3 regions of the Azotobacter salinestris genome follow, and region 2 is predicted to be linked to each of the others. Evidence: predicted binding sites of a transcription regulator. Region 2 holds the regulator's gene; each other region holds the start of a gene.

Region 1 (7,455 bases), 510 kb from region 2:
GTTCTGCTGGTCGCACAGGGTGTCGGAGATGTACAGCTCCTCCATGCCGCTGACGCAGACGATGTCGCCGGCCTGGGCTTCCGGCACTTCGACGCGCTGCAGGCCGTGGTGGCCCATGATCTTCAGGATGCGGCCGTTGCGCTTCTTGCCGTCGGTGCCGATGGCGGTCACCGGGGTGTTGGACTTGACGGTGCCACGGGCGATGCGGCCGATGCCGATCACGCCGAGGAAGCTGTTGTAGTCCAGCTGGGAGATCTGCATCTGGAACGGGCCCTCGACGTCCACCACCGGGGCCGGCACGTGGTCGATGATGGCCTGGAACAGGGCGTCCATGTTGTCGTCCATCTTCTCGTGGTCCATGCCGGCGATGCCGTTCAGGGCACTGGCGTAAACGATCGGGAAGTCGAGCTGCTCGTCAGTGGCGCCGAGGTTGTCGAACAAGTCGAAGATCTGGTCGATCACCCAGTCCGGACGCGCGCCCGGACGGTCGATCTTGTTGACCACCACGATCGGACGCAGGCCGGCCTTGAACGCCTTCTGGGTCACGAAGCGGGTCTGCGGCATGGGGCCGTCCTGGGCATCGACCACCAGCAGCACGGAGTCGACCATGCTCATCACGCGCTCCACCTCGCCGCCGAAGTCGGCGTGCCCGGGGGTGTCGACGATGTTGATGTGGTAGCCGTTCCACTGGATGGCGGTGTTCTTGGCCAGGATGGTGATGCCGCGCTCCTTTTCCTGGTCGTTGGAGTCCATCACGCGCTCGTTCTCGGCCTCCTTGCGGTCCAGGGTGCCGGAGAGCTTGAGCAGCTTGTCGACGAGGGTGGTCTTGCCATGGTCGACGTGGGCGATGATGGCGATGTTGCGCAGTTTTTCGATCACGGTTCTGTCTCTATGAAAGCGTCCAGCTGAAGGCTGGGCGCTGAAAAAAGGAAAGTGGGCCGAACTGGCCGACAGCGACGTTGCGGGCGGTCAGCGGTCGGGAGGGCGGTGGCGGATACTGCCACCGAGCAGGCCCGGCAACCTATGCCGGACGATAAACGCGCACATTGGCATGCCCCTCGCTCAGAAGATGATGAGCATGCAGGCGGCTCATGACACCCTTGTCGCAATAAAGGAGATATTGACGGTTGGTGTCCAGCTCCTTGAAACGGTTGTTCAGCGCGTAGAAGGGCAGCGTCCGCACCTCGATGCCGGGAAGCGTGAGCGGCTCGTCCTCGGCCGTGTCCGGATGGCGGATGTCGAGGACGATCTGTCCGGCCAGCGCCTCGCGGACCTCCTCCACGCGGATCTCCTCGCCCAGTTCGTCGATCACCCGGTCGATCGGCACCAGGCGGGCGCGCTCCAGGGCGCGCTCGAGGATCGCCATGTCGAACTGGCGCTCCTCGTACTCGATGCGCTCGCGCTTCGCGCGGGTGGTCGGGTTCACCGAGATCACCCCGCAGTATTCGGGCATGTTCTTGGCGAACTCGGCGGTGCCGATGTGCGTCGCGGTGTCGATGATGTCCTGCTTGTGGCTGGCGACCAGCGGGCGCAGCACCAGCATGTCGGTGGCCGAATCGATCACCGAAAGGTTCGGCAGGGTTTGGCTGGAGACCTGGGAAATGGCTTCGCCGGTGACCAGTGCGTCGATCTTCAGGCGCTCGGCGATGCGCGTGGCGGCGCGCAGCATCATGCGCTTCAACACCACGCCCATCTGGCTGTTGTCGACCTTGCCGAGGATCTCGCCGACCACTTCCTCGAAGGGCACGCTGACGAACAGCACGCGCTGCGAGCTGCCGTACTTCTGCCACAGGTAGTGGGCGACTTCCATCACCCCCAGTTCGTGGGCGCGTCCGCCCAGGTTGAAGAAGCAGAAATGGCTGAGCAGGCCGCGGCGCATCATCTGGAAGGCCGCCACGGTGGAATCGAAACCGCCGGACATCAGCACCAGGGTCTGCTCCAGGGCGCCCAGCGGGTAACCGCCGACGCTGTCGTGCTGGCTATGGATGACGAACAGGCGCTGATCACGGATCTCCATGCGCACCTCCACTTCCGGAGCGCTCAGCGAGATGCCCGCGGCGCCGCACTGCTGGCGCAGGCAGCCGCCCACATAGCGCTCCACCTCCATCGAGGTGAAGGAGTGCTTGCCGGCGCGCTTGCAGCGTACGGCGAAGATCTTGCCGGGCAGTTGCGCAGCGTAGTGGCGCTTGCACTTTTCCAGGATGTCGTCGAAGTCGCCCAGGGGGTACTCGTGCACCTCGAGGAAGTGGGCGATGCCGGGCGTGCAGCTCAGCCGCTCGACCATCTCGCGCAGAAGGCGCGGATCCTCGACTGCGGTCTCCACCTCGAGGTTGTCCCATACGCCGGTCACCGCCAGGTCCGGATCGAGGTCGCGCAGCACGGTGCGGATGTTCTTCGCCAACTGGCGAATGAAGCGCTTGCGCACCGGCGGGCTCTTGATGGTGATTTCCGGAAAGACCTTGACGATGAGTTTCATGGAGGCAGCACGGGCCGGACAGGCAAAAAGGGGGCGAGATTATAGCGGATCTTGCTCAAGGCTTGACCAATTATCGGCAGGCCTGCGCACCTGCACCAAAATGAAACAAAACACCTGATCCAGGCACATAAATCGGGCGCAACTTTCCGCCACAATAGCCGGCACCGGAATGGCAGGTCTGGCCGAGAGCCCTTTCTTACCTCCCGAGCAGTGGCATGAAACTTGCTCTCTTGTGGCGCGACTTGCCTTGGCGGATGATCGCCGCCCGGTTTTACCCGAATTCCCCGAGGGCCTTTTCGAGGCTCTCTCCACCTGGAGGACAACATGTCGAAGTCGCTTCAACTGATCAAAGAACATGACGTGAAGTGGATTGATCTGCGCTTCACCGACACCAAAGGCAAGCAGCAACACGTAACCATGCCGGCGCGTGACGTGGACGACGACTTCTTCGAATACGGCAAGATGTTCGACGGCTCCTCCATCGCCGGCTGGAAAGGCATCGAAGCTTCCGACATGATCCTGATGCCGGACGACAGCACCGCCGTGCTGGATCCGTTCACCGAAGAGCCGACCCTGATCATCGTCTGCGACATCATCGAGCCTTCGACCATGCAGGGCTACGATCGCGACCCGCGCGCCATCGCCCGTCGCGCCGAGGAATACCTGAAGTCCACCGGCATCGGCGACACCGCCTTCTTCGGTCCGGAGCCCGAGTTCTTCATCTTCGACGAAGTGAAGTTCAAGTCCGACATCTCCGGCTCCATGTTCAAGATCTTCTCCGAGCAGGCCTCCTGGAACACCGACGCCGACATCGAGAACGGCAACAAGGGTCACCGTCCGGGCGTCAAGGGCGGCTACTTCCCGGTTCCGCCGGTCGATCATGACCACGAAATCCGCACCGCCATGTGCAACGCCCTCGAAGAGATGGGCCTGAAGGTCGAAGTGCACCACCACGAAGTGGCCACCGCCGGCCAGAACGAGATCGGCGTCAGCTTCAACACCCTGGTGGCCAAGGCCGACGAAGTGCAGACCCTGAAGTACTGCGTGCACAACGTCGCCGACGCCTACGGCAAGACCGTGACCTTCATGCCGAAGCCGCTGTACGGCGACAACGGTTCGGGCATGCACGTGCACATCTCCATCGCCAAAGACGGAAAGAACACCTTCGCTGGCGAAGGCTATGCCGGCCTGTCCGAGACCGCCCTGTACTTCATCGGCGGCATCATCAAGCACGGCAAGGCGCTGAACGGCTTCACCAACCCGTCGACCAACTCCTACAAGCGTCTGGTCCCGGGCTTCGAAGCCCCGGTCATGCTGGCCTACTCGGCCCGTAACCGTTCCGCCTCCATCCGCATCCCCTACGTCAACAGCCCGAAAGCCCGCCGCATCGAGGCGCGCTTCCCGGACCCGGCGGCCAACCCCTACCTGGCCTTCGCCGCTCTGCTGATGGCCGGTCTGGACGGCATCCAGAACAAGATCCACCCCGGCGATGCCGCCGACAAGAACCTGTACGACCTGCCGCCGGAAGAGGCCAAGGAAATCCCGCAGGTATGCGGCAGCCTGAAGGAAGCCCTGGAAGAGCTGGACAAGGGCCGCGCCTTCCTGACCAAGGGCGGCGTCTTCTCCGACGACTTCATCGATGCCTACATCGAGCTGAAGTCCGAGGAAGAGATCAAGGTGCGCACCTTCGTGCACCCGCTGGAATACGACCTGTACTACAGCGTCTAAGCCAGCCGGCAGCATTGGAAGGCCTCCCTCGGGAGGCCTTTCTTTTTGAGTGATCGCCGTAACGCTCCGATATCCCCGGACTTGCCAGCCCACAGCAGCAGTGCAAGGCTTCATCCAACGAGTTTCGCGGAAGCCCTCTCCCATGCGCAGCATATTGCCCGGCCTGCTTCTGCTGCTGGCCCTTCCAGCCGGCGCGGAGATCTACAAGTACCTCGATGCCAACGGCAACCCTGTCTTCAGCAACCAGCCACCCGAGGGCGTGGCCGCGGAAAAGGTCGAGTTGCCGGCGCCCAGCATCGTCACCCCGCCCCCTCCCGACCCGGCGGACGCGGCCAAACGCAAGGAGCAAGCGGCAGAGGCCCGCTATAGCCGCCTCGAGCTGACCGGCATTCCGGACGGCGAATCCCTGCGTGCCAACAACGGCAGCCTCAGTGTCGACGTGGCCATCGAGCCCATGCTGCGCCCCGGCCACAGCCTGCGCCTGCTGCTGGACGGCCAGCCCTACGGACAGCCCGGCAGGGCCACCCGCCTGCAACTGGTCAACGTCGATCGCGGCGAACACAGCCTGGCAGTGGAAGTGCTCGCCGGCGACCGCTCCCTTCAGCAGAGCGCTCCGCTCGTGTTCACCGTCCAGCGGGTCCATCGGCGCAGATAGACGACTCCATGCGAATCCTTCCCCTCTGCCTGGCCCTGCTCGCCTTTCCGGCGCCGGCCGAGATCTACAGCCATGTCGACGAGCAGGGCAATCGGGTCTTCACCGACCAGCCCCGGGGCGACGCGCCGGCGATCCGCCTGAACCCGACCAACAGCATGTCCGCTGTGCCGACGGCACAGCCCACACGGGAAAATTCCGCCCCCCGGACGAAGAAGCCCGGCTATCGCTGGCTGCGCATTGTCGATCCGGAGCCCGATGCCACCCTGCGCGACGCCAGCGTACTGACGGTGACGGCTGCCAGCGAGCCCGCCCTGCATCCCGGCCACCGCTACCGGCTGCGCCTCGACGGTACGCCGGCCGGTCCGGGCGGGGCGGAACCGGTCTTTTTCCTGGACAGCCTGGAACGCGGCACCCATCTGCTGGTCGTGGAAATCCTCGATGCCGAAGGCCGCCCTCTGGAGAGCAGCCCCGAGCAGGCCGTGCACGTGAAGCGCCCCTCGCTGATCCAGAAGCGCCTGGCCAGCCCCTGCCAGCTCGCCGATTACGGGGTGCGTCCCGAGTGTCCGCTGAAGGACAAGCCAGCCCAGAAGCGGGACATCCCCTACGTGCCCGTCCTGTGAATCCCGCCCTGTTTTGGGGCAACTTACAGCCTACCCTTCTATACTGTCCCCATATTGGATCATCTCCTGTCCGCGAGGCGCGCCAAAAGTCGGCATGGAGCACGCTTTCTCGCCTCCCTGAAATTCCGGTGCATTTTTTGCATTTGCCGACCCGACGCCGGAGCCCTGGTAAACCAGCCAATGCCTGATAACGACAACCTGCACCGCCTGCTGCTGGACAACCTGACCACCGCCACCATCCTGCTCGACGGCGAGCTGCGCCTGGAGTACATGAACCCGGCCGCGGAAATGCTGCTGGCCGTCAGCGGCCAGCGCAGTCACGGACAATTCATCAGCGAACTCTTCACCGAGTCCCCCGAAGCCCTGATCTCCCTGCGCCAGGCCGTGGCCGAGGCGCACCCGTTCACCAAGCGCGAGGCCCAGCTCACTTCGCTGACCGGCAAGACCCAGACGGTGGATTACGCGGTGACCCCGGTCATCAACCAGGGGCAGACCCTACTGCTGCTGGAGGTCTATCCACGCGACCGCCTGCTGCGGATCACCAAGGAGGAGGCCCAGCTGTCCAAGCAGGAAACTACCAAGCTGCTGGTGCGTGGTCTGGCCCACGAGATCAAGAACCCGCTCGGCGGTATCCGCGGCGCGGCGCAGCTGCTCGCCCGCGAACTGCCGGACGAGGCCCTGAAGGATTACACCAACGTCATCATCGAAGAGGCCGACCGTCTGCGCAATCTGGTGGATCGCATGCTCGGCTCGAACAAGCTGCCGTCGCTGGCGATGACCAACATCCACGAGGTGCTGGAGCGGGTCTGCAGCCTGGTGATGGCGGAAAGCGAGGGGCGCATCGTGCTGGTGCGCGACTACGACCCGAGCATCCCGGAGCTCTTGATCGACCGCGAGCAGATGATCCAGGCGGTGCTCAACATCGCGCGCAATGCCATGCAGGCGCTGACCGGCCAGAGCGATCTGCGCCTCGGCCGCATCCAGCTGCGCACCCGCACCCTGCGCCAGTTCACCATCGGCCACGTTCGCCATCGCCTGGTCTGCCAGGTGGAGATCATCGACAACGGCCCCGGCATCCCCGCCGAACTACAGGAAACCATGTTCTATCCCATGGTCAGCGGCCGTCCGGACGGTACCGGACTGGGCCTGGCCATTACCCAGAACATCATCAGCCAGCACCAGGGCCTGATCGAATGCGAGAGCCATCCCGGCCATACCCGCTTCTCGATCTATCTGCCGCTGGATCTAGGAGCCTCATCTTCATGAGCCGAAGCGAAACCGTGTGGATCGTCGACGACGACCGCTCCATCCGTTGGGTCCTGGAAAAGGCCCTGCAGCAGGAAGGCATGACCACCCAGAGCTTCGACAGCGCGGACGGCGTGCTCAACCGCCTGTCCCGCCAGCAGCCGGACGTGATCATCTCCGATATTCGCATGCCCGGCGCCAGCGGCCTCGACCTGCTGGCGCAGATCCGCGAGCACTACCCGCGTCTGCCGGTGATCATCATGACCGCGCACTCCGACCTGGACAGCGCGGTGGCCTCGTACCAGGGCGGCGCCTTCGAGTACCTGCCCAAGCCGTTCGACGTCGACGAGGCGGTGTCGCTGATCAAGCGCGCCAACCTGCATGCCCAGGAGCAGCAGGGACTGGAAGTGCCGACCGTCCAGGCGAACACCCCGGAAATCATCGGCGAGGCGCCGGCGATGCAGGAGGTGTTCCGCGCCATCGGCCGTCTCTCCCACTCCAACATCACCGTGTTGATCAACGGCGAGTCCGGCACCGGCAAGGAGCTGGTCGCCCATGCCCTGCACCGCCACAGCCCGCGCGCCAAGGCGCCGTTCATCGCACTGAACATGGCGGCCATCCCGAAGGACCTGATGGAGTCCGAACTGTTCGGCCACGAGAAAGGCGCCTTCACCGGCGCCGCCAGCCTGCGCCGTGGACGCTTCGAGCAGGCCGACGGCGGAACCCTGTTT
Region 2 (7,455 bases):
TGGCGACGAGGACCAGGCGGCCCTGATTCGCCGCATGGGGCGCGGCCTGCTGCTGACCGAGCTGATGGGGCAGGGGCTCAACCTGGTGACCGGCGATTACTCCCGTGGTGCCGGTGGCTTCTGGATCGAGAACGGGGAGATCCAGTATCCGGTGCAGGAGGTGACCATCGCCGGCAATCTGCGTGACATGTTCCGACAGATCGTCGCAGTAGGTAACGATTTGGAGCATCGCAGCAACATCTGCACCGGCTCGGTGCTCGTGGAGCGGATGACTCTGGCGGGAAGTTGAGCAAGGTGACGTCGGCTGGAGTGCGCCGCCGAATGACTCGGCGGCAGCAGGCAGTGCTGGCGTTGGTTATTCGTCTTCGTCGAAGCGGTTGTTGATCAGCTGAACCAGGGCTTCCAGCGCTTCCCTATCCTGTTCGCCTTCCGTATGCAGGTGAATGTGCGTCCCCTTGCCGGCAGCCAGCATCATGACTGCCATGATGCTTTTGCCGTCGACCAGGCTCTCCGGAGCCCGGCCAATGCGCACCGTGCAGGCATAGCGCCCGGCAACGCCGACGAACTTGGCGGCTGCCCGGGCATGCAGCCCGAGCTTGTTGATGATGGTGACTTCGCAGGCGGGCATCGCGTTATCCATCCTTCAGCAGAGGTCGCGGTGGCGGACCTGAACGTTCTTGAGTGACTGCTTCAAGGCTCGGCCGAGCCGGTCGGCCAGGTAGACCGAACGGTGATGGCCGCCGGTGCAGCCGATCGCGATGGTGACATAGGCACGGTTGCTGGCAGCGAAGCGGGGCAGCCATTTCTGCAAATAGGCCTGGATATCCTGGTACATGTCCTCGACGTCCGGCTGGGCCGCGAGGTAATCGGCAACCGGTCGGTCCAGGCCGGAAAAGTCACGCAGATCCGGCTTCCAGTAGGGATTGGGAAGGCAGCGCACATCGAATACCAGATCCGCATCCACCGGCATGCCTCGCTTGAAACCGAAGGATTCGATCAGAAAAGCCGTTCCCGGTTCCGGCTTGTTCAACAGGCGCAACTTGAGCGTATCGCGCAACTGATAGAGGTTGAGATGGGTGGTATCGATCTTGAGATCGGCTCGATCCTTGATGGGCGCGAGCAGCCGGCTTTCTTCGCGGATCGCTTCGGCCAGCGAACGGTTCTCGTTGGTCAGCGGATGGCGTCGGCGGGTTTCCGAGAAGCGCTTGAGCAGGGTCTCGTCGTCGGCGTCCAGATAGAGCAGGTCGCAGAGGATATAGCGAGTGCGCACCTCGGCCAGCAGTTCGGGGAAGCGCTTCAGCTGGCTGGGCAGGTTGCGTGCATCGATGGACACCGCGACCTGGGGCTCGATCAATTCGGTATGCAGCAGTGCCCGCTCGGCCAGTTCGGGAAGCAGGACAGCCGGCAGGTTGTCGATGCAGAAGAAGCCGTTGTCTTCCAGTACGTCGAGGGCGGTGCTTTTGCCGGAGCCGGAGCGGCCGCTGACGATAATCACGCGCATGATGGGAGCTTTCCGTCGTCAGGCATGAATGCCGAAAGCTGGGTTGCCAATTGCTTGTTCACAGCCGACGCACCTCCGCACTCCCGGACGGAGCCTTACAGGCCCTTCTGTGCGTCCGCGACCACCTGGTAAAGGGCTTCGCTGCTCTCGACCTGGCGCAGGCGCTCGCGCACCTCGCTGCGATCGAGCATGCTGGCGATCTGGCGAAGCAACTGTAGATGCTCGTCGGTGGCGGCTTCTGGTACCAGTAGGACGAACAGCAGGTCGACCGGTGCGGCATCGATGGCATCGAAGTCGATCGGCGCATCCAACCGCAGCAGGACGCTGATCGGAGCGGGGCAACCGGGCAGGCGGCAATGGGGGATGGCGATGCCGTTGCCAAAACCGGTCGAACCCAGTTTTTCACGAGCAATCAGGCTCTCGAAAATGGTCTGCTGATCCAGGTCGGGCATTTCGCGGGCGACCAGGGCAGCTATGTATTCGAGGGCGCGCTTCTTGCTTCCTCCCGGCACGTTCACCAGGGAACGGCCGGGGGTCAGAATGTCTTCGAGTCTGATCATGGGGCGAAGGAGTCAGCGGGCCGTAGCGCCCTGCTGGCGTTCGATCTGCTTTTCCTTGTGCTTGATCAGTTGACGGTCAAGCTTGTCGACGAGCAGGTCAATGGCCGCATACATGTCTTCATGCTCGGCGTTGGCGACCACTTCGGCGCCGGCGACATGCATGGTCGCCTCGATCTTCTGCTTGAGCTTCTCGACCGACATGATCACCTGGACATTGGTGATGCGGTCGAAATGGCGCTCGAGCCGGCTGATCTTCTCCTCGACATAGTCGCGTAGGGCGTCGGTCACATCCAGTTGATGTCCACTGATGTTGACTTGCATACCGCTTTCTCCTTGTTTCTATTTTGATGCAGGCTGACGGGCCTGCTACCGGTATACGCTGCTTCGAGTGGCCGCTGAGCGCTGCTGCCGTCTCGGCGGCCGACCCGATCCTGTTACATAAGTCGCTTGCGTTCGCTGGAAGGCGCGATGCTGAGCGATTCCCGGTATTTGGCGACTGTACGGCGAGCCACCTGTATGCCCTGCTCTTCCAGTAAACCAGCGATCTTGCTGTCGCTCAATGGCTTTTTCGGATTTTCCGCGGCGATCAGTTTCTTGATGATGGCGCGGATGGCCGTGGACGAGCACTCACCGCCTTCGGCGGTGCTGACGTGGCTGGAGAAGAAGTATTTCAGCTCGTAGATGCCGCGCGGAGTGTGCATGTATTTCTGGGTGGTGACCCGTGAGATGGTCGACTCGTGCATACCGACCGCCTCGGCGATGTCATGCAGCACCAGCGGTTTCATGGCCTCTTCGCCGTAGTCGAGAAAACCCCGTTGGTGCTCGACGATCTGCGTGGATACCTTCATCAGAGTTTCGTTGCGACTCTGCAGGCTCTTGATGAACCAGCGTGCCTCCTGCAGCTGGTTGCGCATGAAGGTGTTGTCGGCGCTGGCATCGGCACGTCTGATGAAACCGGCATAATGGGGGTTGATGCGCAGGCGCGGCACGGCCTCCTGGTTGAGCTCCACCAGCCAGCGGTCATTGTGCTTGCGCACGATGACATCGGGCACCACGTATTCGGGCTCGCTCGCCTCGATCTGGGCGCCGGGACGAGGATTCAGGCTCTGAATCAACTCGATCACCGGGCGCAGCTCCTCTTCCTTGAGTTTCATGCGTCGCATCAGTTGGGTGAAGTCGCGGTTGCCCAGCAGATCGAGATAGTCCTTGGCCAGTCGTTGCGCCTCTTCCAGCCAGGGGGTGTCGAGCGGCAGCTGACGCAGTTGCAGCAGCAGCGACTCGCTGAGATCGCGGGCGGCGACCCCCGCCGGCTCGAACTGCTGGATGCGGCGCAGCACCATTTCCACTTCGTCGAGTTCGATACCCAGCTCCGGATCCAGGGAGGCAAGGATTTCCTCCGGAGAGGCCTCCAGATAGCCGTCGCTGTTGATACTGTCGATCAGGGTGACGGCAATCAGGCGGTCGGTATCCGACATCGGGGCCAGGTTGAGCTGCCAGAGCAGATGGCTCTGCAGGCTCTCGCCCGTGGAGGTGCGGGTGGTGAAGTCCCACTCGTCTTCATCGCTGCTCGGCAGGCTGCTGGCACTGGTCTGGTAAATGTCTTCCCAAACGGTATCCACCGGCAGTTCGTTGGGAATGCGCTCGTGCCAGTCGCCATCCTCGAGGCTGCCGCCATCCTCGCTGGCCGTTACGCTTTCATAGCTTTCCTGGTAAGAGCCGGATGCGGTATCGATTGTCGACTGGTCGCCATGCTCGCCCAGCATATCCGGGCTGTCGTAGTCCTCTGCGTCTTCCTGACGTTCCAGCATGGGATTGGAGTCGAGGGCCTCCTGGACTTCCTGTTGCAGATCCAGGGTCGACAGTTGAAGCAGACGGATGGCTTGTTGCAGCTGCGGAGTCATCGTCAGCTGCTGACCCATCTTAAGGACTAGCGATGGTTTCATATTGTAGGAAGCACCATATTTGCCGAAGCATTCGCGTCAATCACTACGAGGCGACGATGCGCCTTTCTAAAGCAAATTCTATGCCTGATTATAACGGAATTTAACTGGTCTATCCCATTCAATGGCGCATTTCATAGTCGGAATTCGTGGCCGAGATAGACTTCCTGCACCAGTTTGTTGGTGAGGATGGCCTCGGCATCGCCTTCGGCTATCAGTTGTCCGTCGTTGACAATGTAGGCGGTTTCGCAGATATCAAGCGTTTCGCGAACGTTATGGTCGGTGATCAGGACGCCAATGCCCTTGTTCTTGAGGTGGTGGATGATCTGTTTGATGTCGTTCACTGAAATCGGGTCGACGCCGGCGAAGGGTTCGTCGAGCAGGATGAACTTCGGCGTGGTGGCGAGCGCGCGGGCAATCTCGACGCGACGCCGCTCTCCGCCCGAGAGGCTCATGCCGAGGCTGTCGCGAATGTGGCTGATGTGGAACTCCTGCAACAGGGCTTCGAGCGCCTGGCGGCGGCCTTCTCCATCGAGATCCTTGCGGGTTTCGAGGATCGCCATGATGTTGTCGGCCACGGTGAGCTTGCGGAAGATCGAGGCCTCCTGCGGCAGGTAACCGATGCCAGCCCGGGCACGGCCGTGCATGGGTAGATGGGTGACATCGTCCTGGTCGATCAGGATGCGTCCCTGGTCGGCGCGGACCAGGCCGACGATCATGTAGAAGCAAGTGGTCTTGCCGGCTCCGTTGGGGCCGAGCAGGCCGACGATCTGGCCGCTCTCGATGGAAAGGCTGACGTCGCGGACGACCTGACGGCCCTTGTAGCTCTTGGCCAGGTGCTGGGCTTTGAGGGTGGCCATTACTGGGTCTGTCCCGGCTGCTGTTTCTTTTTCGGTTGGATGACCATGTCGATTCGTGGCTTCGGGCTGGTTACCTTGGTCCCCGTGGCGCGGCCAGCATTGACGATCTGGCGCTGGGTATCGTAGACAATCTTCTCACCTTCGAAGGTATTGCCATCCTGGATCACGCGGGCCTTGTCGATCAGCACGATGCGTTCGTTTTCGGCGAAGTACTGGATGGTCTGGCCGTAGGCCTTGACGATGCTCTTGTCAGGTGCCGGCTTCTGCTCGTAGTAGGCAGGATTGCCGACCGAGGTGAAAACCTTGATATCGCCGTTGTCGTCCTGGGTGATGGTGACCTTGTTGCCGGTGATCTTCAGCGTGCCCTGGGTGATCACCACGTCGCCGTGGTAGACCGCAACCCCTTGCCTGTCGTCGAGTTCAGCGCTGTCGGCCTGGACACGAATCGGCTGGTCGCGATCGGAGGGGAGGGCCCAGGCGCTCGCTGCGCCCAGCAGGGGCAGACTGAGCAAGAGAGGGAGAGCCCGGTGGGAGAAACGGTTAGCGAACCTCATGCTGGCCTCTTACACTGGACAGTAGGTGCATCCTGCTGTCATCCAAATACGCTTTCATCCCGACGGCCGTGGTCACCCCGTTGGCCGCTTCGATCTTAACGGGCTGCCGGGTTTCGGCATATTCCCGCTCCGGGAACACGCTCAGGCGGCTGGTTGTGAGGATGGTCGGGCGTCCCTGGGTGTCGGTGCGCTCGACCCGCACTGCATCGATCAATTCGACTTGATCGCCCCCGGGGCTGACCTCGCCCCGCTCGCTGCGCACGTGCCAAGGGATGGGGGTGCCGCGGAAAAGCAGCAGGTCGGGCTGGGTGAGCAAGGTGACCTCGCTGGTCTTGAGGTGTTCCACCTTTTCGGCAGTCATCTCGTAGTGCAGCTTGCCCTCGGCCTGATATTGCAGTGTATGGGCATTGGTCACGTAGAAATCGATGGCACTGTCATCGGCAGTGGTGGCCGTCTTGTCCATGAAGCTTGCAGGGCGGATGTTCCAGTAGCCCACTGCCGCCAGCAGGGCGGCTAGAGCCAGCAGGAATAGGGGAGAGCGAAGTTTGCGCAGCATGATCGCCTCTATAGGTAAGCGCTCTGAGCGATTTCGAGATTGCCTTGGGCCTGCAGGATCAGTTCGCAGAATTCGCGGGCCGCACCTTCGCCGCCGCGTGCCTGGGTGATGCCATGGGCATGTCGGCGGACGAAGGCATCGGCGCTGGCCACGGCCATGCCCAGACCGACGCGACGGATGACCGGCAGGTCGGGAAGGTCGTCGCCCAGGTAGGCGACCTGTTCGTAGTCGAGCCCCAGTTCGGCAAGCAGCTCCTCCAGCACGACCAGTTTGTCCTCGCGCCCCTGGTAGAGGTGCTGGATGCCCAGGTTGCGGGCGCGGCGCTCGACAACTGGAGTGGTACGCCCGCTGATGATGGCGGTGCGTACGCCGGAGTTGATCAGCATCTTGATGCCGTGGCCGTCGAGGGTATTGAAACTCTTGAATTCGCTGCCGTCGGCCAGAAAATACAGGCGCCCGTCGGTGAGCACCCCGTCGACATCGAAGATTGCCAGGCGAATGCCTCGAGCCCGCTGCAACAGTTGGTCGCTCATTTTATATCACCCCGGCCCGCAGGAGATCGTGCATGTTCAGGGCGCCGACCGGGCGGTCCGTTTCGTCGACCACCACCAGCGCATTGATCTTGTGATCTTCCATGATCTTCAGGGCCTGGGCGGCGAGCATCCCGGCGCGTGCGGTCTTGCCGTGCGGAGTCATTACCTCGTCAATGATAGCTTGGCGCACATCGACATTGCGATCCAGGGCGCGGCGCAGGTCGCCGTCCGTGAAGATGCCGGCCAGGCGTCCATCGGTCTCGAGCACCACGGTCATACCGAGTCCCTTGCGGGTCATTTCCAGAAGTGCTTCGCGCAGCGTGGTGCCGCGCTGCACGCAGGGTAGGCTGGCGCCGGTGTGCATGATGTTTTCCACCTTCAGCAGCAGGCGGCGGCCGAGGGCGCCACCGGGATGGGAGAAGGCGAAATCCTCGGCGGTAAAGCCCCGTGCCTCGAGCAGGGCGATGGCCAGTGCGTCGCCGAGCACCAGGGCGGTAGTGGTGGATGAGGTGGGTGCCAGATTGAGTGGGCAGGCTTCCTGGCTGACGCCGGCGTCGAGGTTGACGGCAGCTGCTCCCGCCAGGGGTGAGTCGGGGTTGCCGGTCATGCTGATCAGGGTGATGCCGAGGCGCTGGATCAGTGGCAACAGGGTGAGAATTTCCGCAGTGGAACCGGAGTTGGAGAGAGCCAGAACCAGATCGTCACGGGTGATCATACCCATGTCGCCGTGGCTGGCTTCGCCGGGGTGCACGAAGAATGCCGGTGTTCCGGTGCTCGCCAGGGTTGCGGCGATCTTGCGTCCGATATGTCCGGACTTGCCCATGCCGACGACGACTACCCGCCCCTTGCACTCGAGGATCAGTTTGCAAGCCGTGGCGAAATTGTCGTCGATTCGTGCGAGAACCGCTTCGATGGCCTCGATTTCCAGGCGTATGGTGCGCTGGGCTGACT
Region 3 (7,455 bases), 1.8 Mb from region 2:
ATCTCCTCGCCATAGCGCAGGATCGGCGTGCCCGGCAGGGAAAACAGGATGGCGTTGGCCAGCGCCAGGCGCTGCTGGTCGCCGCCCAGCATCGGCGCCAGCCGGCGGCGGATGCCGCGCCCATAGGCGCGCATGTCAGGGTCCGGGGCGAAGGCGCGCATGACCTCCTCGCGCTCGGCGTCGCTCAGGCGCTCCAGGTCGAGCTCGTCGTGATTGCGCAGCCACACCGCGTACTGCGCCCGCGCGGGCGGCACCGGCTGGCTGGCGACGGCGCGGTGCAGGGGCTCGGCCTCGCCGCGGGCCAGGGACAGGTACAAATGGTTGTTCACCCAGAAATCCAGCAGCAGGGTGAGCCGGTCGCCTGCGCCGAAGTAGTGGACATAGCCCTCCGGCTCGATGTCCACCTCGCCCATCAGGATCGCCTCCGGGCGGCGCAGGGTGGCGAAGTCGCGCAGGTGGTCGAGCAGCCAGATGCCGTCCTGCACCTTGCCGCGGCCGGCCTGCTCGATCAGGTGCGAGGCGGCGTCGACGCGAAAGCCCGAGACCCCCAGGCGCAGCCAGAAGGACATGATCCGCTCGATTTCCTCGATCACCTGCGGGTTAGCCAGGTTGAGGTCCGGCTCGTGGCGATAGAACAGGTGGCGGTAGTACTGGCCGGCCTCCTCGTCCCAGCGCCAGACCTCCTCCTCGACGGTGGGAAAGATCGGCTCGACGTCCGTCTCCAGCGGCGTGTCGGACCATATGTAGTAGTCGCGGTAGCGCGAGTTGCGGTCCCGGCGCGCCTGCTGGAACCAGGGATGCTGGTCCGAGGTGTGCTGCACGACCAGCTCGAGGATGACGTGCAGGCCCAGCTCCTCGGCCTTCTCCAGCAGGGCGACCACGTCGGCCAGGTCGCCGAAGCGCGGGTTGACGGCCATGTGGTCGCTGACGTCGTAGCCGGCGTCGCGGAACGGCGAGGCGTAGATCGGCATCAGCCAGATCGCCGTGGCGCCCATCCCGCGCACGTAGTCCAGGCGCTCGGTGACGCCGCGCAGATCGCCGCAGCCATCGCCGTCGCTGTCGCGGAACAGCGAAGGATCGATCTGGTAGATCACCGCGTTGCGATACCAGAGTGGTCGCATGTTCAGCCCTCCCTCGGCTTGAGGATCAGTGCCTGCTCGGCCGCCAGCGTGCCGCCGAAGGACGCGCCGTCGCCCTGGCCGTCGCTGGCGATCTCGACCTGCCAGTCGCCGGCCAGGGGAAAGGCGTGCGGCCGCCCGGCGAAGTTGGTGCAGACGAGGCGCAGGTCGCTGCCCTGCTGCCTGCGGTACGCCAGCACCTCGGGATGCGAAGGCAGCTCCTGCCAATCGCCCAGCCGCAGCGCCGGGCTGGCGCGGCGAATCGCCAGCAGCCGGCGGTAGAGCCGGAGCGTCGAATGCTCCGACGCCTCCTGCGCCTCGACGGACAGCGCTGCGGCATCCGGCGGAAACGGCAGCCAGGGCCTGGCGCCGCTCCAGCCGTGCGGCGGCTCGCGCAGCCAGGGCAGCGGCGCGCGGCTGCCGTCGCGGCCGCCGGGATCGACCCGGGTCTGCGGCGTGACCTGCACGTCCTCCAGCCCCAGCTCCTCGCCCTGGTAGACGAAGGGCGTGCCGCGCAGCGTCAGCAGCAGCACCGCCGCTGCGCGCGCACGGCGCAGCGAACCGCCGTAGCGGCTGCGGTGGCGGCTGCTGTCGTGGTTGGACAGCACCCAGGTCGGCCAGGAGCGGGCCGCGCCCAGCAGGACCTCGACCTCGCGGATGCACAGGCGGAAGGTCACCGCGTCCCAGAGGGCGTCCAGCGGCAGGAAATTGAACGCCATGTGCAGCTCGTCGCCGGCGCCGTAGTACTCGACGATCCGCGCGGTGGAGCGGATGTTGACTTCGCCGACCAGTACCCGCTCGCCGGGATAGCCGTCCACCAGACGGCGCAGGCCGCGCAGCAGTTCGTGACTGTAGGGCTGGTCGTTGATGTGCGCCATCACTTCGCCAGCCAGGCAGCGCGGGTCGTCGGCGAAGCGCGGGTCCTTGCCGATGCAGTGGGCCACGTCGATGCGGAAGCCGTCGACGCCGCGCTCCAGCCAGAAGCGCAGCACCCCGTGCATCGCCTCGACCACCTGCGGGTTGTGCCAGTTCAGGTCCGGCTGCTGCGGCAGGAAGAAATGCAGGTAGTACTGCTGGCTGCCCTCGTCCCAGGTCCAGGCGCTGCCGCCGCCGATCGCCGCGCGCCAGTTGTTCGGCTGGTCGCGCCAGAGGTACCAGTCGCGCTGGGGGCTCGTCCTCGAGGCGCGCGACTCGACGAACCAGGGGTGCCGGTCGGAGGTGTGGTTGGGCACGAAATCCAGCAGCACGCGCAGACCGCGCCCATGGGCCTCGGCGAGCAGGCGGTCGACATCCTCGAGGCGGCCGAACAGCGGGTCGACCGCGCGATGGTCGCTGATGTCGTAGCCGGCATCGGCCATCGGCGAGCGATAGATCGGCGACAGCCAGAGGGCGTCGACGCCGAGCCGCTGCAGGTAGTCGAGGCGACCGATCAGGCCCGGCAGATCGCCGATGCCGTCGCCATTGCCGTCGGCGAAGGAACGCGGATAGACCTGATAGATGACGGCACTTTTCCACCAGGGCGTCGCTGACGGCTCGTGCATGCGGATCGGTCCTCGAATCGCGGCGAATGCTTCGTGTTCGATGCCTTTCATCAGGTACGACTGGCCGACGGGCTGGCCGGTTCAATGCTGCCGGGCCATGGGCGGACCGGCTCGCAGCCGCACGGAGCGCCTTCCAGTCCGACGCACGGCATGCCGACGATGCCTGGCGGCCGAAAGCACAGGCGCCCGGCGCAAGAGACGGGCATTTCCGCCGGGCCTGGCTACCGTCCATCGGAATCCGCCCGGGTGCCCCGTCAGGCTTCGGCCGCTTCGCCGCGACGGTCGAAGCGCATCGGTGGCTTCGAATCGGGCACGGGCTCCGAGGCCCGCCCCTTTGCGAAGCAGTTCACCAACAGTCCGCACCAGCCCGGCCCGTTGCAGCAGCACCAGGCTGCGCCTGGCTGCCGGGCCATTTCCCTCGGCCCATGCCCCCTGGCGGGGCTCGAAAATGTCTCCCGGCGGTGCAGCCAGGCTGCCTTGCGGGCAGGCGCCCAGGCAGCGCACCGGGACGATGCACCGTTAATCGCAATACGCTCAGTTTGGTGCAGGAATCCCCTGAAAAGCGCAAGGAAATGCTTTTTTCAGGGCTTCTTTGATGGTTGGCAAGCCCTGTGCTTATCTCAGGGAAGCTTTATCGAATCACTCAAGACCTGCGCGGAACAGCGCAACGCAACTACCAAGGACAGAAGAGTCATGCTCAAGAAAACGACCCTCGCCCTCACCGCCGCCGGCGCCATGGCCGGCAGTTGCATCGCCGTGGCGGGGATAACGGTGGACACGCCGCTCGGCGAGTTCAGCGCCAGCGCCAACGTCACCCTGGCCTCCGAGTACATCTTCCGCGGTATCTCGCAGACCAAGGGCGACCCGGCCCTCCAGGGCGGGCTGGACATCGTTCACGAGAGCGGCCTGTACGTCGGCGCCTGGGTTTCCAACACCGACTACGAAACCTCCGATGCGACCATGGAGCGCGACTACTACATCGGCTTCAGCAATAACATCACCGAAGACCTGACCTTCGACGTGGGCTGGCTCAAGTACGACTATGTGAAGGACCACCTCGACAACGCCGACCTGAACTACAGCGAGTTCTACGGCAGCCTCTCGGCCTACGGCTTCAAGGTCGGCATCAACTACTCCGACGACGTCAACAGCGACAACAACGTCGTCTACTCCTACATCGGCTACAAGCGCGACCTGCCCTACGGAATCGGCCTGTCCATGCGTGTCGGCAAGTACGACTTCAAGGACGACACCTTCTTCAAGGACGGCGCGACCAAGGGCGAGGACGCCTACTACGACTGGTACGTCGGGGTGACCAAGGAGTTCGTCGGCCTGCAGTTCGGCCTGGCCTATACCCAGACCGACCTGAAGGACGAGGAGTGCGAGAACTACACCGGCAACGACACCTACTGCGACGCCAACCTCGTCGCCTCGGTGTCCAAGACCTTCTGACCGCTCGCCTGCCGCCGGCCGGATCGTCCGCGCGGCAGGCACCGCTTGAAGGCATCCGCACGCTTCGCCCCTTGAAAGGGGGCAGGAAGGAAGGCCCGGGAGGCCGCCAGGCGCTATGATGCCGGGCTGCCGGTCCCTGTCCCCTTCGGAGAAGCGCCCATGGAGATTCGCCCCGCCACGCCCGCCGATATCCCGGCATTGTGCTTCCTGCTCGACCAGTTGTTCGCCCAGGAGGCCGAATTCACGCCCGACCGCGCGGCGCAGCAGCGCGGCCTGGCGGCGATCATCGAAAGCCCGGAGGTCGGCGGGATCCTGCTCGCCGAGGAGAACGGGCGGCCCCTCGGCATGGTCAACCTGCTCTATACGGTTTCCACCGCGCTGGGCGCGCCGGTGGCACTGCTCGAGGACATGGTGGTGGACGCCGCGGCGCGCGGCCGGGGCCTCGGCACGCAGCTACTGGAGGCAGCCATCGCCACTGCGCGGCAGCACGGTTGCCTGCGCATCACTCTCCTGACCGACGCCGACAACCTCGACGCCCAGCGCTTCTACGCCCGCCAGGGCTTCGCCCGCTCGCCGATGATTCCCCTGCGCCGGGCGCTCGATCCGGCGTAGGGATACAGCGCTCTTGGTGGGCAAGGCTGCGCCGTTGCCCACCCTACAGTGCCGTAGGGCAGTTGAAACCCGCCCTACGATCTGTACCCCGAGCCGGGTAGGGTGGATGGCCGAAGCCATCCACCATGGTGGACAAGCCTGCGGCGTTGTCCACCCTACAACCCCAGCGGCTTCGGATCAGGCCTTGCCCTGCTCGGCCAGGGCCACGGCGCGGAACATGGCGCGGCGCTTGTTGATGGTTTCCTCCCACTCCAGCGCCGGCACCGAGTCGGCGACGATGCCGCCGCCGGCCTGCACGTGCAGCTCGCCGTCCTTGATCACCGCGGTGCGGATGGCGATCGCCGTGTCCATGTTGCCGTTCCACGCCAGATAGCCGACGGCGCCGCCGTAGACCCCGCGCTTGACCGGCTCCAGCTCGTCGATGATCTCCATGGCGCGAATCTTCGGCGCGCCGGAGAGGGTGCCGGCCGGCAGGATGGCGCGCAGCGCGTCCATCGCCGTCAGCCCTTCCTTCAGATGGCCGGTGACGTTGGAGACGATGTGCATGACGTTGGAGTAGCGCTCGATGACCATCTGGTCGGTGACCTTCACCGAGCCGGTGTCGGCGACCCGGCCGACGTCGTTGCGGCCCAGGTCGATCAGCATCAGGTGCTCGGCCAGCTCCTTGGCGTCGGAGAGCAGGTCCTTTTCCAGCGCCAGGTCGGCTTCCTCGGTCGCGCCGCGCGGGCGGGTGCCGGCGATCGGGCGCACCGTGACCAGGCCGTCCTCGACGCGCACCAGCACTTCCGGCGAGCTGCCGACCACGTGGAAGTCGCCGAAATTGAAGAAATACATGTAGGGGGTCGGGTTGAAGCAGCGCAGCGCCCGGTACAGGTCGATGGGCGCGGCCTTGAAGTCGATCGACATGCGCTGCGAGGGCACCACCTGCATGCAATCGCCAGCGAGGATGTACTCCTTGATGGTGTCCACCGCGCGCTCGTAGTCTTCGCGGCCGAAGCTGGCGCGGAATGCCGGCTCGGCGCCGGGCTGGGCGGAAAGATCGATGCCCTGGCGCGGCGCCAGCGGCTGGCGCAGTTGCTCCAGCAGCGTCTGCAGGCGGGCCTGGCCCTGCTCGAAGGCGTCCGCCTCGGCCGGGTCGGCAAGGACGATCAGATGCATCTTGCCGGCCAGGTTGTCGAACACCATCACCGCATCGGAGACCATCAGGAGGATGTCCGGCGTGCCCAGCGGGTCGGGGTTCGGGCAATGGGCGAGCTTCTTCTCGACGTAGCGCACGCAGTCGTAGCCGAAGTAGCCGACCAGGCCGCCGTTGAAGCGCGGCAGGCCCGGCAGGGTCGGCACCCGGTAGCGCGCCTTGAAGGCTTCGACGAAGGCCAGCGGGTCTTCGCAGTCGTGGCGCTCCACCTCGACATCGTCGACGCTGACCGAGGCGCAGTGCCCATGGACGCGCAGCACGGTGCGCGCCGGCAGGCCGATGATCGAGTAGCGGCCCCACTTCTCGCCGCCCTGCACCGACTCCAGCAGGTAGCTGTGCGGCGCGTCGGCGAGTTTCAGGTAGATCGACAGGGGGGTGTCGAAGTCGGCGAGGGTTTCGCAGGCGAGCGGAATGCGGTTGTAGCCTTCGGCGGCCAGGCGCAGGAATTCTTCGCGGGTCATGAATCAGCCTCGTGGCGGGCAGGAATACGGGAAAGGGGCAAACGCGCCGGCGAACCGGCAGGGGATGTCGTCAGGCGCGCCAGCGCCAGCGGGCCAGGGCCTTGATGACCTTCATCCAGAGTTTGCGGGAAACCACCACGATCACGCTTCCCTCGAGGCGAAAAATGGACGAGCCGGGCAAGGACGGGCCACTCCTGCCTCATCCTCCTTAAAAACCATGCGTGCGACTTTCACCGCATACGGCTCAAGCCAAGAGACTCGGCCGGCAACGCACGAACGTTGCGCGCGACTATATCACTTATAAGCCGCTGTGGAGCAGTACAGGGCAGTCCGGGTGCAGCAGCACGCGATTACTCAGGGTATCCGGTCCGCCGTCCACCCGCCTGACGACAACCCTTGATGATCTCCCGCACCTTCCGCCAGGGCGGCCTTTGGCAAGGGAATGACCATTGCCAAAGGCTGCGGCTTGTCTGGGCCCGGCTCAGGCGGCAACGCAAGCGGGAAATTGATGACACGCCCTGGAACGCCGAAACCCGAGTGGCATCGTTCGCCGATCGCCTACAACGCAGGAGTGCGTGACGGCGCAGTGTCTACACGACGTGCGCGGCGAAGCCGGACCGGTCCGGCGCGATATCGGGTCGCAGGGTGAGCTCCGGGATGAGGTACGCACCGGCGTTCTGCGGGCGAAAGGGTATCGGCGCCGTCTTCCAAAGGTCGTCGAGACGCTGTCCGAGTGCCTCACAGATTGTGGAAAACCGGACTTCGCCCATGCGGCCGGTCCGATAGATCACGAACGGCGGCAGGACCTCGAAACCGGGGTAGAACAGAATCCCGTGCTGGATGGGGAACAGGATATCGTCGATCGGGCCATTGATGCCCCGCGGGCCGTAATGGGACTCCCAGCCGCCCGCCGTGACGATCAACATCGCTCGTTTGCCCGCCAGCGTGCCTTCCCCGTATCGATCGCCCCAGTGGCTGTCGGAGTGTTCCCCCACGCCGTAGGCGAAGCCATACGCATAGACGCGCTCCACCCAGCCCTTGAGGATCGCCGGCATCGAGAACCACCACAGGGGAAA

What was found. The regulator sigma-54, encoded in region 2, starts transcription at its own class of promoters, with help from an activator protein. The targets are predictions, from matches to a motif close to ANTGGCATNNANNTTGCTNT.
Region 1: glnA (glutamate--ammonia ligase) is a predicted target of sigma-54. The motif match lies at 2,686-2,705, and genes of this name have one in related genera.
Region 3: GCU53_RS15440 (TorF family putative porin) is a predicted target of sigma-54. The motif match lies at 3,258-3,277, and genes of this name have one in related genera.

What each region holds. Positions count from the first base shown of each region.
Region 1 is NZ_CP045302.1:2,057,121-2,064,575, forward strand. It holds gene typA (translational GTPase TypA) at 1-879, opposite strand, end outside; gene thiI (tRNA uracil 4-sulfurtransferase ThiI) at 1,022-2,476, opposite strand; gene glnA (glutamate--ammonia ligase) at 2,801-4,204, shown strand; gene GCU53_RS09665 (DUF4124 domain-containing protein) at 4,347-4,859, shown strand; gene GCU53_RS09670 (DUF4124 domain-containing protein) at 4,868-5,479, shown strand; gene glnL (nitrogen regulation protein NR(II)) at 5,660-6,745, shown strand; gene ntrC (nitrogen regulation protein NR(I)) at 6,742-7,455, shown strand, end outside.
Region 2 is NZ_CP045302.1:1,542,618-1,550,072, reverse strand. It holds gene pmbA (metalloprotease PmbA) at 1-289, shown strand, start outside; gene GCU53_RS07325 (HPr family phosphocarrier protein) at 356-628, opposite strand; gene rapZ (RNase adapter RapZ) at 644-1,501, opposite strand; gene ptsN (PTS IIA-like nitrogen regulatory protein PtsN) at 1,597-2,061, opposite strand; gene hpf (ribosome hibernation-promoting factor, HPF/YfiA family) at 2,074-2,382, opposite strand; gene GCU53_RS07305 (RNA polymerase factor sigma-54) at 2,496-4,004, opposite strand; gene lptB (LPS export ABC transporter ATP-binding protein) at 4,136-4,861, opposite strand; gene lptA (lipopolysaccharide transport periplasmic protein LptA) at 4,861-5,415, opposite strand; gene lptC (LPS export ABC transporter periplasmic protein LptC) at 5,402-5,971, opposite strand; gene GCU53_RS07285 (KdsC family phosphatase) at 5,980-6,504, opposite strand; gene GCU53_RS07280 (KpsF/GutQ family sugar-phosphate isomerase) at 6,506-7,455, opposite strand, start outside.
Region 3 is NZ_CP045302.1:3,326,952-3,334,406, reverse strand. It holds gene GCU53_RS15450 (alpha-amylase family protein) at 1-1,121, opposite strand, end outside; gene GCU53_RS15445 (alpha-amylase family glycosyl hydrolase) at 1,124-2,659, opposite strand; gene GCU53_RS15440 (TorF family putative porin) at 3,353-4,111, shown strand; gene GCU53_RS15435 (GNAT family N-acetyltransferase) at 4,271-4,723, shown strand; gene trpE (anthranilate synthase component I) at 4,901-6,379, opposite strand; gene GCU53_RS15420 (NAD(P)H-dependent oxidoreductase) at 6,970-7,455, opposite strand, start outside.